2 regions of the Butyrivibrio sp. AE2005 genome follow, and region 2 is predicted to be linked to the other one. Evidence: predicted binding sites of a transcription regulator. Region 2 holds the regulator's gene; the other holds the start of a gene.
What was found. Region 2 encodes NrdR, which represses ribonucleotide reductase genes. Its sites were predicted from a motif close to CACAANATNTTGTG; they were not measured.

Region 1 (8,311 bases), on a different contig from region 2:
GTATTTGTGATCGCCCTCTTTGTAGTTCTGCGCATGAGCCTTGTTGCCCTTGTTGCACAATCCTTCGGGAACATTCTCGTTGTCGGGAGTAAGGAAACTTCTGCATCCCATGCAAGGATAAACGTCTCCGCCCTTAAGTTCCTTCATCTTCTTAGCTGAGATGTAGTCGGGAACGAGTCTCTTTGCTGTACACTTGGCAGCAAGCTCTGTGAGATACCAGTACTTGGAATCCTCATGGATGTTGTCCTCGTCAAGAACGTAGATAAGCTTAGGGAATGCAGGTGTGATAAGCTGTCCCTTTTCGTTCTTAACTCCGGTGATACGCTGCTTGAGCATTTCCTCGATGACCATGGCAAGGTCTTCTCTTGTCTGTCCTTCGGGAACTTCATCAAGATACATATAAACTGTTATGAAAGGTGCCTGTCCGTTTGTGGTCATAAGTGTGATGACCTGATACTGGATTACCTGACATCCTCTCTCTACTTCTTTTTTTACACGCATCTCTGCGATGTCATTTACCTGCTTCTTGTTGATCTTCATTCCGGCTGTCTCGAACTCGAGAGCAACTTCCTTACGGAATTTCTGTCTGCTGACATCAACAAAAGGAACAAGGTGTGAAAGTGTGATACTCTGTCCGCCGTACTGTGAGCTTGCAATCTGCGCGATCGCCTGTGTTGCGATGTTGCATGCTGTAGAGAAGCTCTTGGGACGTTCTATCATTGTCTCTGAAATAACTGTTCCGTTCTGAAGCATATCCTCCAGATTTACAAGGCAACAGTTATGCATATGCTGTGCGAAATAATCAGAATCATGGAAATGGATAAGTCCTGCCTCATGCGCTCTTACCACGTCTTCGGGCAAAAGAAATCTTCTGGTAATGTCCTTACTAACCTCACCGGCCATGTAATCTCTCTGTACGCTATTTACTGTAGGATTCTTATTGGAGTTTTCCTGCTTAACTTCCTCGTTATTGCACTCAATAAGAGACATAATCTGCTCATCAGTCGTGTTAGACTTTCTGACAAGAGCATGTTTATAGCGGTATGTAATGTATTTTCTGGCAACCTCGTACTTGCCTGATTTCATGAGTCCATCCTCAACCATATCCTGGATTTCCTCAACGCTTGCTGCACGAGTAAGAGATGCGCACTGATTCTCCACGCTTCTTTCGATGTCGCTGATCTGGCCTGCGGTTAATTTCTTCTCGTCGGTAACTTCGTTATTTGCCTTCTCAATAGCCGCAAGAATCTTATTGCCATCAAATGCAACTTCTTTACCGCTTCTCTTAATGATCTTCATAAGAACCCCCTTCTTTTATTTTACAAAAAAACTGTTTTCGCAATCACGATGTTTTCTAATCGAATAACAATATATTGTGGTCGCATAACTATGATAATACTTTATCTAGTAAAAAACAAGAAGGAGAATTATTATTTTTTTCTTACATTTTCTAACCGATTATGTAGTATTTTCAAATGTTCAAGCTCTGTCTCACTCGTTATCGGTTTTCCGGAATAAAAATATTCTGTTTTCGATTGTTCCAACATCTTGTGTACATCATCAAAAATAACTACATTATCTGGTGCCTTAGATAATTCTATTCCGAGAACCTCAGCTAAATGCTTTACTGTACCGTGATTTCCATCAATAAGAAGGGTCTCATCACCAAAAATCTGTCTGTACGCAGGTTTAAAGTAGTTAAAGTGCGTACATCCAAGTACAAGTGCACAATATTCTTCCATATTATATGGTTCAAACTGTTTCTTTATATAATCAAGGACCTCTTCCGAATCAAACTCAGCTCTTTCCGCAAACTCAACGAGCCTTGGCATCGGCAGAAGGTCTACTCTGTGATGTTCATCTACTCTGTGCAGAAGGTCTTTTAACTTATCTTCTCTAATGGTCACGGGGGTCGCGATTACCATAATACGCTTCTTATCCGTTCCCTCAACAGCGGGCTTTACAGCCGGTTCCATTCCCAAGATAGGAATGCTGTATCTTTTCCTAAGTTCCTTAATTGCTACGCTGGTTGCGGTATTACAAGCTACTACTATCGCTTCCGCTCCCCTTTCAAGCAAAAACTCCGTGATGCCGATCGAATAACTAAGGATCTGCTCCGGGGTTTTTAATCCATACGGTACATGCTCTGTATCAGCGTAAAATATGTAATTTTGCTCCGGAAGGTAATGATAGGCTTCATGAAGCACAGAAAGCCCACCTATCCCGGAATCAAAAATACCGATCTTCATTTTTGATTTCCTCTGTATATGCTATACTTTAATTATGAATGATAAAAAAATTGACGAACTTCAGAAATTGTACGACAACTCAAAAGTCGGTGCCTTGGTTCAGGAGATTTGCGAATATTACGCAACAAGAGATGACTATGAAGACAACTCCTATCAGGAAGAAATTGAACCTCATGAAGTAGTTGAGTCTGTTTATATTCTCTTTTGTCTACAGAGCAGAGAACAGATACTTGATGAATTCTCTCTTATACAGAAAAAATATCCTTCTCTGTATACCTGTGTCAGTGCCCTGCACAACAATCTTCTGGTAAATATGGATTATCGTCTGCTGGAGGCAAGTTCTGCCCAAAAAATCGCAGACTATGCCAAGGATACCACTTCCGATGAAATTCTCACCCACGCTGATACTTTTTCACGTTCGGAAAGTTCTCTATCGGAAGCAATGGATAAATTCTACTCTTGGCTTCACTCAAGGATTCTCGCTTAGATAATCCATAGATGCGTACACTGCCTTACCTTTATAATTAATAAGTGCCCATGATCCGTCATTGCTTACTGCAATTCTCTTAAGTTCATCTCCGTCTTTTGCCTTAGTAACGATATCACTGCTCGTGCTTGGCGAAGATCTGAGATTCAGGAACTCATAATTTACAACAACTTTATCATTTGTCTCCGTATATCCTTCGGGGATATCAATATCACCTTTTCCACCCCCGTTATCATCCTCACTATCGTCATCGCCATCTTTATCTTTCTGCGATTCCGTAGCTGTTTTTTCAGAATCAGGAGAAGCTACCTTATTAATAAGCTTCGCCTTTACAATAAACACAAGACACATGAGAATAATTATTCCGGTAACAACAGAAGCGATTCTTACCATCAAGAGCTTTGTCTGCTCATCGATTCCGTTATCATCATAATAATCTTCATCATATTCATCTTCGTAATAATCTCTTCCACGACGGCGATAGCGATCATCATCACGATAATCGTCTCTCTCGTCACGGCGTCTCGGACGATCGTCTCTTCTCGGCATATATTCGTCATCACGACGTCTCGAACGGTCATCTCTTCTTGGTGCATATTCATCATCGCGATATCTTAGACGGCCATCATCTCTTCTTGGCGGGTATCCATCATCACGACGCATAGGGCGATCATCACCTCTTCTTGGCGGGTATCCATCATCTCGGCGCATAGAACGTTCCTCATCTCTTCTCGGCGGGTATCCATCATCACGACGCATGGGGCGATCATCACCTCTTCTCGGCGGATATCCATCATCACGACGCATGGGACGCTCGTCATCTCTTCTCGGCGGGTATCCGTCATCACGGCGCATTGCGCGGTCATCATCTCTTCTCGGCGGATATCCATCATCTCGGCGCATAGGACGATCGTCGTCTCTTCTTGGGATTCGACTGTCATCACGATTATCTGCGCGCTCTCTTCTTTGCATATCAGGGTCTTCAGGTTGTCCGTCAGTTTGCTCTCTTTGGCGGAAATATGCCTCGCGCTCTTCCGCATTGAAAAAATTATAGGGATCGGCAATCTCGATATCACCCGCATCCTCATGCTGATTATTCTCAGATACGGTGTTTACCTGTGGTATATCCTGAGTCTGACCGACATTGTCCTGATTATTGGCATGATCGTTATGGTCATCATAATCACGCTGATCATCATGGTTACTCTGTCCGTAATTCTGACCTTCGTAATCCTGCTGATCATCCTCATGCCCGTCATAGTCATGTTCATCATACTCATGGTCATCATAAGCCTGACCATCATGATCACGGCTATCGTAGTCATGCTTGTCATAATCCTGCATGTCTTCATACATATCGCCCGTATAATATCTCTCGTCCGGATCGTATGTATCGTAGTCATCTCTCTTCCTATAATTTTCAAAGTTTGTAATCTTTGGCAAAACCTTAATCTCCTCTTTAAAAAGGTGCTGACTGTTAAGCCAGCACTTTATCGATTATAGACTGTAATTTTGTCTTGTTCTGAGCTCCTATTGCTGTCTCAGTAAGCTCTCCATTCTTGAATAAAGCGAACATCGGAATGGACATTACATTGTACTTCTGAGCTATGTCGGGTGCCTGGTCAACATTTATCTTTCCGACCTTAAGCTCTCCTTCGTATTCCTCTGCAAGTTCGTCTATAACAGGTGACATCATCTTACATGGTCCGCACCAGTCTGCTGCAAAATCAACAAGCACCGGCAAGTTACTTTTCAAAACTTCTTCTTCGAAGTTCTGACTGTTTAGCGTGTAGTCCATAGGTTAGTCCCCCTTTCTACTGATCACGTACTTAAAAATCGGATTTCCAAGTGACGAAAACTTTTCCTCATATTCAGTCATCACATTTCCTTCGTTCATGACTTCATCATTATGAAGGTCGTATGTAATGGCATCAATATTCCATCCGGCAGGCTCTACCTCATCGCGTGCGAATGTGAAAAGACCTTCATTATCAGTCTTAAATTCCACAACGCCGTCCTCTTTTAATATTTTATCATATCGCTTCAGAAACTCGCGGGAAGGAAGTCGCCTTTTGGCATGTCTGTCCTTTGGCCAAGGATCTGAAAAATTCAAATAAATTCTACCAACTTCTGATTCATCAAATACTTCCGTAATATCTTCCGCATCCATTCTTATAAAGATAACATTTGGAAGTTGCAACTCTTCCTGCTTCTGTATCGCACGAAGAAGTACGCTCGAATATTTTTCTATTCCTACATAATTAATATTAGGATGAAGCGCCGCCATATCCATTATGAAACGACCCTTGCCCATTCCTATCTCGATATGAATCTCATTATCGTTTCCAAATATTTCTTTTTTCCAAAGTCCTTTTTTCTGCTCAGGGTCCTTAACAGTGTACTTACTCTCAGCAATAACTTCTCTCGAACCCGCTATATTACGTAATCGCATTTTTTAAATTCCACCTATCCTTTATAAAGAATTTTACAACATTTGCCCTTGAATGGGAAGTATTGTATTATTTACATACTATGAACTTTTTTAATGACTTCCATAATAAAAACAGAATAAGATGTATCGCTGCTTCATTCTCAATGTTTTTTGCAGCTTTTTTTATGTTGCAAACAGCAGTCCACGCAGAAACAGGCGATCCCACCGAAGAGGCACTTAAGCAAAAAGAAGCTCCGATTCAAAGTAATTCCATACAAGGATGGCCCGAAGGACCTGTCATACCGGCAGAAGCTGCCATTTTGATGGATGCGAATACGAAGACTATTCTCTATTCGAAAAATATCGATGAGAAACTCTATCCCGCAAGTACGACAAAAATTATGACTTGTCTTCTTGCTGTGGAGAATGCCAAATTGGATGAGCAGGTTGTTTTCTCTCACGATGCTGTCTTTAGTGTTCCAAGAGACGGATCTAATCTCGGAATAGATGAAGGTGAATCAATTTCTCTTGAAGAAGCTCTTTTCGGAATTATGGTTGGAAGTGCAAACGAAGTTGCCAATGCGGTCGCTGAACATGTAGGCGGAAGCATAGACAAATTTGTTGATATGATGAATGCCCGGGCAAAAGAACTTGGATGTAAGAATACTCACTTTTCAAACACCAACGGTATTCAAGCTGACGATCACTATACCAGCGCCTATGACCTTGCACTTATCGCCAGAGAATTCTTTAGTAATGATCTGTTATGTAAAGTCGGAAATACTCCAAACTACCATTTTACCGCAACAGAAACACAGCCTGATGAATTCCCTGTCCACAACAAGCATAAGCTTATAAACGGTGAAATTAAATATGACGGCATCGTTGGAGGTAAAACAGGTTATACAGATCTTGCCCGTGAAACTCTTGTTACATGTGCGGAAAGAGACGGTATGAGACTTATCTGTGTTGTACTTAAAGATGAGTCACCGGAACAGTTCAATGATACAGTTACACTTTTCAATTACGGCTTCAATAATTTCCGTGCTGAGAAAGTTGCTGATGTGGACAAAAGATATATGCCGGATGATTCTCTTTTCTTTGAGTCAGATAATGATGTGTTTGGTAAGTCGGGAACAATCCTTAATCTTAATCCAAAAGATTATGTTATTCTTCCCGTCAATGCATCTGTTGAAGATACCGACTATGAGATCTCATATGATTTTACTCCTGAAGAACAGGCTAAGGCAGGCAATGCTCTTGCAAAGGTTATATACAGCTACAAAGGTATCCCTATAGGAAACGCCCATGTATGCTACTTTGAACAGAACGGAACACCCTCACAATTAGCCAATGCGTATCATTCGATTTTTATCAATGTAAAGATACTTATTATGTGTGCCGGAGTCTTTGTTGTTCTAATGACCTTAGTCGCGTCTGTTGCAACAAGGATTGCAGCTAACAGAACATTCCATAGCAGAAGCGACCGAATTAGATACAACAGGAGAAAGCGAGAATTTAATAAAGGACATATCCGGTATAAAAAAATATATATTATTGTAGCTGTTATAGTTATCGCAATTATCTGCTTCGGTTTGTTTATCTTTTTTAATTCCAAATCACAAAAAGATACTCATACAAAAAATACGGATGAGATTAAACCGGAAACACCTGTTATAGAAGAATCAGCTGATAACATGGATGTGTGGAAAGAAAATCATTTAAAGGTAAAAGGCATATATGTCACAGGTCCAACAGCCGGAACAGATAAGCTTGACGATATCATTAGTCTTATAAACGAAACAGAACTAAATACAATTGTTCTTGATGTTAAAGATGACAATGGAAACATTACCTTTAAAATGGATAATGAAAATGTCCTAGAAATGAACTCCGGCATTGCCTACATAAAAGACATTAGTGCACTTTTAAAAAAGTTAAAAGAAAATGATATATATGTAATTGCAAGAATAGCTTGTTTCAAAGATCCTATATTGGCAAAAGCTCATCCTGAGCTTGCTCTTACATCTTCTGACAATACACCTATAACTGATGCCAATGGGAATGCTTGGGTGAACCCATGTAAAGAAGAAGTGTGGAATTATATTATTAGCCTTGTGAACAGTTGTTGTGCTCTCGGTTTTGATGAAGTGCAACTTGATTATGTTAGATTTCCGGTTGGACAAAAAGCTGATGATGCCTTATATGATCTCGTTTCAGATGATGATGATGCCCGTAGAAATTATATCACTGAGTTCTTAGCCAAAGTAACTGAAGAGGGGCATAAACATAACATTCCTGTATCAGCTGATGTTTTTGGAACAATAATCAATAGTAACAAAGACTCAAAACACGTCGGCCAGGATTATGTAAATCTTGTCTCCAATTTAGATATCATCTGTCCAATGATCTATCCATCTCATTATGCAGACGGAGAATTTAAATTAGATGTTCCCGATGCCCATCCTTACGATACGGTTAATAAAGCACTTGAAAAATCTAATGAAATCTTAAAGCCAATTTCAAATAATAATCATGCTGTTATTCGGCCATGGCTTCAAGCGTTCACCGCAACCTGGGTAAAAGGACATATAAAATATGAGGGAAAAGAAATACGAGCGCAAATCCAAGCCGTATATGACGCCGGTTATGACGAATGGATACTATGGAATTCTAATAGCAATTACAATATTGATGCATTAACAAAAAGCTGAAAAAAGCAGAACCCATTATATTATGGGGTCTGCCTTTTTTTTACCTTCCTCTGTCTTTGTTTCATGGTCTCAACTTCTTCAGGTGAAATGAACCTGCAAGTTTTGACAACATATAGTCTTCCGTTCTCAGCTTTTTTTATCCTGACTTTTGCCTTCATAAAACCATGCTTGTCACAACATGCAACTGCATAGTAATGTTTGCCGTTTGGAGAAAACCATTTTATCTTACGTCTTATGTTCTTATGACATATGTAGCACTTGGTGCTCATTATCTCCATATTTTCAAGGATATCTTCTTTGGTATCAAATTCCCTTGAAATATATTTTTCATAGCTGTCAAAAACAATCTTGATTTCCTGCTTCTTGGTCTTAGGTGTTACATAGGTGTCAAAAGATATCCTCTCAAGAACTCTTTCTTTAAACCGCTGAA
Region 2 (8,311 bases):
CGCATAGCAAAGCGCCTGACGAACTCTCACATCATCAAACGGCTTAACTGCGTTATTAAGATAGAGAGCCTGAACAAGATTCATGGTTCCTTCGTAGATCTCGAACTTGTCGGAGAGCTGAGCTACCTGTGCTGAAGGGATTCTTGCGTACATATCTATCGAACCGCCCTCAAGGTCAAGCACGATCGCATCTGAATTTGCCTCGATCTTAAAAACTACATCCTTAATAAAAGCTTTTTCGCCCCAGTAATCATCAAATCTTGTAACAACAAGACTCTCCTGTGGCGCGTTTGAAACGTACTTATAAGGTCCCGTACCTATAGGGTTTGTCTCGGGATTTGCATTGGCTTTAGGGATTATCGCCACAGTAAACTGCGGAAGAAGCTCCGAATCAGCCTTATTAAGTACTACCTCAACATGCTTGTCATCAACAATATTTACACTTTCAATTTCTGAAAAAGAAGAAATAAGCGGTTCGCTACCGTCAACTCCCGCGTTACGTTCCAAAGAATACTTGACATCCTCCGCTGTAACATCGGTTCCGTCGTGGAACTTTACTCCGTCTCTGAGTGTAAAGGTGTAAACCTTATTGTCCTCTGATATTGTGTACTCACTTGCTACAGCAGGGTTAAGATTACCGTTCTCATCGGGCTTAACGAGTCCTTCAAACACGTTAAACATTACCTCTTTCGTACCTGCCCCTGTCATGTGGTGGGGGTCAAGACTGTCTATGTCCTGAGGTATTCCTACGATAAGTTTGGAAGTATCTCCCGCATTTGCCTGCTCAGAAGCTGCAGATGAACCTGCGCCTGAGTTCTTTGCGGAATCCCCTGCCTTGTCGCTTGAGCAACCGCTCAATGCAACAGTCAGTGTCGTTAACACAACAGTCAGAAGTGCGCAGATTCTCTTTCTGCCATGTCTTCTTGTGATCATGTTAAATCATCCTTCCTGAATTTATTTTCCTAAGATACATTATAGCCTTGACAAAAAAATGTCAAGGCTATAGTTTACTCTTTTTTAAGGAGCGGTGTGCTCTTATCGGTTGCGTCAGTTATTATTCCATCGGCTTCTTTCTTAAGAACCGATTTAAGCTCATCCATAAAAGTATTAACATCTTTAAATTCACGGTATACAGAGGCGAATCTTACATAAGCTACGGGATCGAGATTTTTCATCTTGTCCATAACTATCTCACCAATAGCTCTGCTCGGTATTTCCTTCTGTTCCATATTAAAAACTTCCGTCTCAACGGCGTCAACCATCTTGGTTATCTGTTCTGCGCTTACAGGTCTCTTATGGCAAGCTCTGAAAACACCAGCTTCAATCTTTGCTCTGTCATAAGGTTCCCTGATGTCACCCTTTTTTATGACGATAAGAGGAATCGTCTCGACCTTTTCATAGGTCGTAAATCGCTTCCCACATGAATCACAGACACGTCTCCTTCTGATCGAAGTATTTTCATCGGCGGGTCTTGAATCAATTACCCTCGTATCATCTTTTCCGCAGAATGGGCACTTCATAAAGAATCCTCCATTATGTCCACAATATATTGACTATACATAATCCATTTCCACAAATTATTGTATCATCATTTTTCGTATTTTTCCACACAATTTATAATTAACTCTGTGACGCAAGGTAAAATGCGGCATTGCGGACAACATAGAGTCTCAGATCCCGATATAAAGCGGCCTCACAGCCGGTACACTATATACAGCTGTGCGACGAAACAAAGAGTAACCGAAACCAGCGAAAACAGTGACTTTCTCGATGGTTCTATAAAGACTTCACCGTCAATTTCCTTCGTTCCAGACACTCCCGTAAGAAGAATCAGCAAAGGGAAAATAAACGGAAAGAAATATCTTCCGTGAACTCCGTTTACGCTTGAAGCTCCCGGATTCGTCCACTGAACATACTCAGCCGTAAATATCAGAACCGTTGTAATGGCGAGCGCCGCTGCCATAAATACCTTCAAAGCAGCGTCTTTTCGCACCTTGACAGCAATCTCCGCTTCATTATGCCTGTTCATATAAATGTTTCTGCTTATATACGCCGCAACAAGCATTATAAATATGAGTACCACTGCCTCATTTGTGCCGTCTTTAAATACAAGCGCACTTCCAAAGAACTGCATGATATAGTCATATCCCTTTATCCTGAATGTATTGAGAAGAATCGGGATATATTTAACGGGATTCATCGCGATCACTCTGTTTGTCGCATTTATGTCTGAGTATCCAAGGCTTAATATATGCGATGAAATCTTAAACCACGCAAGCGCAGGCACGACTGTCAGCAGTCCGATCGCCGTCGCATGGGTAAAATAGCTCTTTTTACTCTCAAACTTATCCATCGGAGTAAGGAAAAGAAGCAGGCAGAAAGCGACATACACAATCTTAAACTGCCCCAGCAAAAACGGAATTATATATAATGCCACAAGATATCCCTTCTTTGCATACGCTTTCTCATCATATCTAAGTCTTAAAACCAGCGCAGTAAGGAGATACACAAGCGCGGCAGTCATAAGATCGGGAGATATTGATGTATACTGCTTCATCATAAAAGGATGAACCGCCATCCAGAGGAAATATTCTTTTCCAAAGGGCGAGATTTTGATTCCAAGATACAAAAGAGCTCCTATCGCAATAAAATTCGCAATCTTAGCGACCATATCGATTACGATCATGCTATGCGTAAACAGCCTTGTCATTGCCATAAAAAGAGCCGGAACCGCGTGACATACAGGCGAATACAGCGCAATATTCGTATATGTTATGTACTGCATATTTGAGGCATCTTTTACATCAAAGCCCATTCTGTTACGTGCTTCATACCAGGAAACAGAGACTCCGTCTCCTGTCCCCCACGTCAAAGGCCACGCAAATGACCTTCCTATCGCATTATTTTCATCAAGCTCAGGAAACACGTCGCCTTCAGAAATTGCATACGCCCTCCTGTAATGATTGCCCGAATCCGGCTCCGCAAAAGGCGTAAATACCATAAACGCAAGCATCCCCATTACGATATACAACGCCAAGAACAGCCTCTCATAGGAAATGCTCCTCTTCTTCAAAACCACAAATCCCGCAAGAACTATCAATATCCATACAGTAGAAAAAAGATATGCCTTCACCTTGGGAAAAGAAGCCGCCCTAACCTGCATATTAAGTCCCAAAGCCGCATTCCCACTGTCATCCAAGACATCTTCCTGCGAATATCCAATAAGCTTAAGCCCGTTCACACTTATATTCTTAAAGACCAGCTTCAGATTACCCGCCGAAACATGTCGGTCCACATCAATCCAAGTCACATCCTCATCATCCGCTTCAAGCCCCGAAGTATTGTACGTTCTTGCAAACTCTCCGCCTTTGGAGTCCTTTATCAGCAGCTCAAACTCACCGTCGCCTTCATTCGACATCCTAAGCCCTAACTGCCCGATATCCCATGCCTTATAATCAACACTAAATTCCTGTCCGTTCCCATCTATAGGAACCTCTCCCCACGAAATAGTAGAATAATCCACTCCCTCCGCCGGAAAACTAAACTCCAAACTTCCACCTACAGACCCTTTGATAGTCAAAAAAGAAAAAATCAGAACAATGATTGATATAACAATATAACTTACATTTTCTTTCAAAACGTTAGCAACCTTCATACTTACTCCCCGTAAAAAAAGCTGCCACACTTCTGTGACAGCTTTTAGATTTTTATTTTCTCTGCAGGAAATCCGGAATCTTGAGTGATTTGGGTTCCACTGTTGCCTTAATCTCGCTTGGTCTGTTAATTGAAAGTCCCGGCCTTGGTGATGGATTTGCGGCGGGAGCATCAGTCACAGCGGAGATAGGTGAAATTATCGGCTGTACCGGAGGTACAGTTGCGATAGGTGTTATAGGTGTTGAAACGACCGGTGTTGGTACAGGTGTAGGCTGAGATGCGGCAAATACGCGGTTTGTTGCGCTCTGTGCAGCAGCTGCCTTAGTCTGTGTACTGGTCTGAACCTTCTCTTCAATACCTGTTGCGATAACAGTTATTGTACAATTATCTGTCTTGCTTTCATCATACATTGCACCGAAGATGATGTTTACATCATTTCCTGCAAGCTGACGAACATATTCGGAAGCATCGGATGCATCCTGAAGTGTGATATCACCGGAAATATTGATGATAACACTTGAAGCTCCATTGATCTTAGTCTCAAGAAGAGGACTTTCAACCGCCATCTTGACAGCGTCAATAGCCTTCTCGTCTCCCTTACCGTTACCGATACCGATATGAGCAATGCCCTTGTCCTTCATAACAGTCTGAACATCGGCAAAGTCAAGGTTGATAACAGCAGGAACATTGATAAGATCTGTGATTCCCTGAACGGCCTGCTGGAGGACCTCATCAGCTTTCTTGAGCGCATCAGGCATAGTTGTACGTCTGTCTACGATCTGAAGAAGCTTATCATTAGGGATCACAATAAGTGTATCTACATTAGACTTGATATTCTGGATACCAAGCATAGCATTTTGCATACGTACACGTGCTTCAAAGCTGAAAGGCTTTGTAACAACGCCTACGGTTAGAATCCCCATCTCTCTGGCAAGCTTGGCAACAACGGGAGCTGCACCGGTTCCGGTTCCACCGCCCATTCCGCAAGTAACGAAGACCATATCTGCACCCTTAAGTGCTGCAGAAATCTCCTCCGCACTCTCTTCTGCCGCTTTCTCACCAATCTCAGGCTTAGCACCTGCTCCGAGACCCTTTGTAAGCTTTTCACCAATCTGTAAAAGCTTGGGTGCCTTACAAAGCTGAAGCGCCTGCTTATCTGTATTAATACCGACAAACTCTACGCCGGTAATATTTTCGTCTACCATTCTATTAACAGCATTATTACCTGCACCGCCAACCCCTACGACGATGATTTTGCAAGTAGTTTCAGCATCGTTTGACTTTATTTCAAGCAAGTTTTCTCCTCCTTCATAACTTGGACTCCTTATTAGCTATGATACGATTTTTTTACTCAATTATCAACCCGTTTTTTAAGTAGAATTTTGTTTAAATTTCACTTTACTCAGACACAATTCTTTAATTTTTCGGGGTAAATGTAAATAGTTTAGTGTCTTCATTTAAATCTTTCAGATTAAGAATTCCAGTCTGTCCTTCAAGTTTTGGCAATTGATATCGAAGTTGTTGAATTTTTTCGTCAATATAATCATTTTTACCTATACTGACTTCAACTCCGCCAAAATAAAGATAAACATTAAAATCACTGTCGAAAAAAATCTTATCCGCATGAAGCTGATATTTATTTAAAAGCTGCGTAATATCAAGGATCTCACCAAAAATCACCTGATGAGCATCATCGATAGGGAGCTTTTCATGCATAGTAATGTAATCAAAATTAAGTCCCATAACCTGAGGGACATCTTCGGTCGTTTCGGAAGAGCATTCCACAACAATGCCCTCTCTGTCAAAGTATATATATTTTCCCAGATATGCTATATATCCTGCGACAGCTTTTTCAAATACATTGATCTTGACCGTATCGCGCGAAACTATGTCCACGTCGATCTTCTCAATAAAAGGAACATCTTCAATGCTCTTGTTCATATATTTCATGGACAAAAACATTGAATTATGGCACAGCTTATCGGTTATAACCATATCCGCGATCTCTTCTTGGGTATAATGAGTGTTTCCGTCAACCACGATATTCTTTACGGTGTAATTGTCCGCAATGTAAAAGACTATCGCTATGACGACCAGAGCAGACGCAGTGATTATACCTGAAATAACATAAAGACTCCGTTTATATCTAAAGGAGTCTCTCAGTTTCTCAAAAGGATGAAAAGCCGGTCTGGCAGTATATGAACGTTTTTTTCTCTTTTTACGCTTCTTCTTTGCCATATCAAAACTATCTTCCTATGTTTCTTCCCACATTAAGCGCTATTCCGAGCTCCGCGAGCTGGAAAACAACCGCGGTACCACCGTAGCTTATAAACGGAAGTGTAATTCCCGTATTGGGAATTGTATTGGTAACAACCGCTATATTAAGAATAACCTGAATAGCAATATGTGCCATAACGCCGATAACAAGCAGTGCCCCAAACATATCAGGTGCATTGTTTGCAATGATCATAAGTCTCCAGATAAGAAGAAGGAACATGAGCATTACGGCAATGGCTCCAAAAAGTCCGAGCTCTTCGCATATAACGGAAAAGATCATATCATTCTGTGCCTCGGGAATAAATCCCATCTTCTGCATACTCTCGCCGAGACCTTTTCCGAATGTTCCGCCGGAACCGATCGCATAAAGAGACTGAAGCGTCTGGAAGCCTTTACCTGTCGCATGTCCCTGAGGATCGAGCCATGCGAGAACTCGCTCGGATCTGAAATTTCCTTTTGCTCCCGCGTTCGCGATTATAAGAACCGTAACAGTTGCAAAAGCACCAACCGAAAGCGCTGCCATTACATATCTCTTATATCCCGGAGTCGCAACAAAAAGCATGATAACCGCGATTCCCATTACGATGATGGCAGAACTAAGGTTTTTGGTACACAGACGAATCATTATCGCAAGAAATGCCGGAAATCCTATTGCCACTCCATATCCTCTGGGAGTTAAAAGAAGCTTTTGAAGCCTTAAGATGAAAGCCGCAACAAAAATGATAACAGAAATCTTTGCTATCTCAGCCGGCTGAATAGATCCGATTAAAGGAACCTGAATCCATCTTTTCGCACCGTTGATCTCTTTTCCTATGATAGGAGTCAGGATAAGCAGGACCACTGACGTTGCATACAACGGAAAAGCAAACTTTCTCAAGAACCCATAAGGGAAATAGGACATAAATATCATGGCAATAATTCCACCAAATACTGCTCCGAACTGATGCTTGAAGTAATATGACGAGTCACCGTTCATCTTAAGATTAGCCCAATATGTACTTGTCGAATATATCATTACAAGCCCAAACGCAAGCAAAAAAAGTATTACAAATATCAAACTGTAGTCAACATATGTTTCTTCTCTTTCTCTTTGCCTTCTTAAAACGTTTACTCCGGTTCTTGCCATATCAGATCATCCCCTCATATTTTTTGTCATATTCTCAAAGTCTGTTTACATACTCCTTGAATTTCTTACCCCTTGTTTCGTAGTTCGGGAACATATCCCAACTTGCGCATGCAGGCGAAAGAAGTACCGCTTCCCCTTCTTTTGCGTTGGCACTGCAATATTCAAGCGCCTCCTCAAAAGTATCTTTAAATACAAATTTATTGAATCCATGCTTCTGTGCACATTCTGCAATCTTTTCCTTGGTCTGTCCGATGAGAACAAGCATCTTTACCGTATCGCCAAAGTTCTCGATCCACTCATCGTACTCACTGCCCTTGTCATAGCCGCCACCGATAAGTATTGTTGGCTTTGACATAGCCTTGATTCCCTGAATTGCAGCATCGGGATTGGTTCCCTTGGAATCATTGTAGTAATCTACGCCGTTCTTTGTCGCAACGAACTCGATTCTGTGCTCAACTGCCTTGAATTCGCGAACGACTCTGAGAATTGTTGAAAAAGGAACTCCCATAGCCACAGCCATCGCAATAGCAGCCATAGCATTCTCGACATTACACATTCCGACAAGATTCATATCGTGAATATTCATTACCTTAACCGCTTCGCCGGCGATACTCATGAATATCTCTTCACCATCAAGGTAGAATCCGTCTTTAAGCTTTTCACTTGTTGAAAAGAAAACCACCTTAGCGGGACATTTTTCTCCAAACTCTCTTGTATATGGATTATCGTAGTTAAGTACGCATGTATCTTCCTTAGTCTGGTTGTTTGTGATGTTCTGCTTCATCTCGGCATAGCACTCCATAGTGTGATGCCTGTTTAAGTGATCGGGTGTTATGTTTAAGATAGCCGAAACCTGTGCATGGAAATTATCAACTGCCTCAAGCTGGAAAGAACTTATCTCTCCGACAGTTACGGTGTCTTCCTTCATTTCAAGTGCGCTCTCAGCATATGAAACACCGATATTTCCAACAACATAGCTGCTCTTAAAGTGAGCTTTCATTATCTCTCCTACAAGAGTTGTTGTTGTAGTCTTTCCGTTTGTTCCGGTGATCGCAACAAGCTTTCCTTTTGCAAAGTTATAAGCAAGCTCTATCTCACTCCAGATAGGGATATTTTTTTCCTTAATACGAAGTACCGTAGGTGCATCAAGAGGAACCGCAGGGCTTGGAACCACAAGTGCAAGCTCGTCGAGAACCTCATCGGAGATCTCACCTATGATAATCTCAGTGTTCTCTTTATCCTCTTCATTAAGTT

Region 1: the regulator NrdR is predicted to act here: its motif matches at 1,365-1,378, upstream of nrdD (anaerobic ribonucleoside-triphosphate reductase).

What each region holds. Positions count from the first base shown of each region.
Region 1 is NZ_JMMD01000006.1:104,538-112,848, forward strand. Features, by position in the region: gene nrdD (anaerobic ribonucleoside-triphosphate reductase) at 1-1,299, opposite strand, end outside; gene murI (glutamate racemase) at 1,431-2,249, opposite strand; gene DL92_RS0107180 (hypothetical protein) at 2,284-2,736, shown strand; gene DL92_RS0107185 (SH3 domain-containing protein) at 2,719-4,179, opposite strand; gene trxA (thioredoxin) at 4,214-4,534, opposite strand; gene trmB (tRNA (guanosine(46)-N7)-methyltransferase TrmB) at 4,538-5,188, opposite strand; gene DL92_RS20685 (putative glycoside hydrolase) at 5,353-7,881, shown strand; gene DL92_RS0107210 (3'-5' exonuclease) at 7,902-8,311, opposite strand, start outside.
Region 2 is NZ_JMMD01000003.1:10,187-18,497, reverse strand. Features, by position in the region: gene DL92_RS0103555 (ABC transporter substrate-binding protein) at 1-933, opposite strand, end outside; gene nrdR (transcriptional regulator NrdR) at 1,008-1,520, opposite strand; gene DL92_RS0103545 (DUF2142 domain-containing protein) at 1,694-3,655, opposite strand; gene ftsZ (cell division protein FtsZ) at 3,708-4,949, opposite strand; gene DL92_RS0103535 (cell division protein FtsQ/DivIB) at 5,071-5,892, opposite strand; gene DL92_RS0103530 (FtsW/RodA/SpoVE family cell cycle protein) at 5,900-7,057, opposite strand; gene murD (UDP-N-acetylmuramoyl-L-alanine--D-glutamate ligase) at 7,092-8,311, opposite strand, start outside.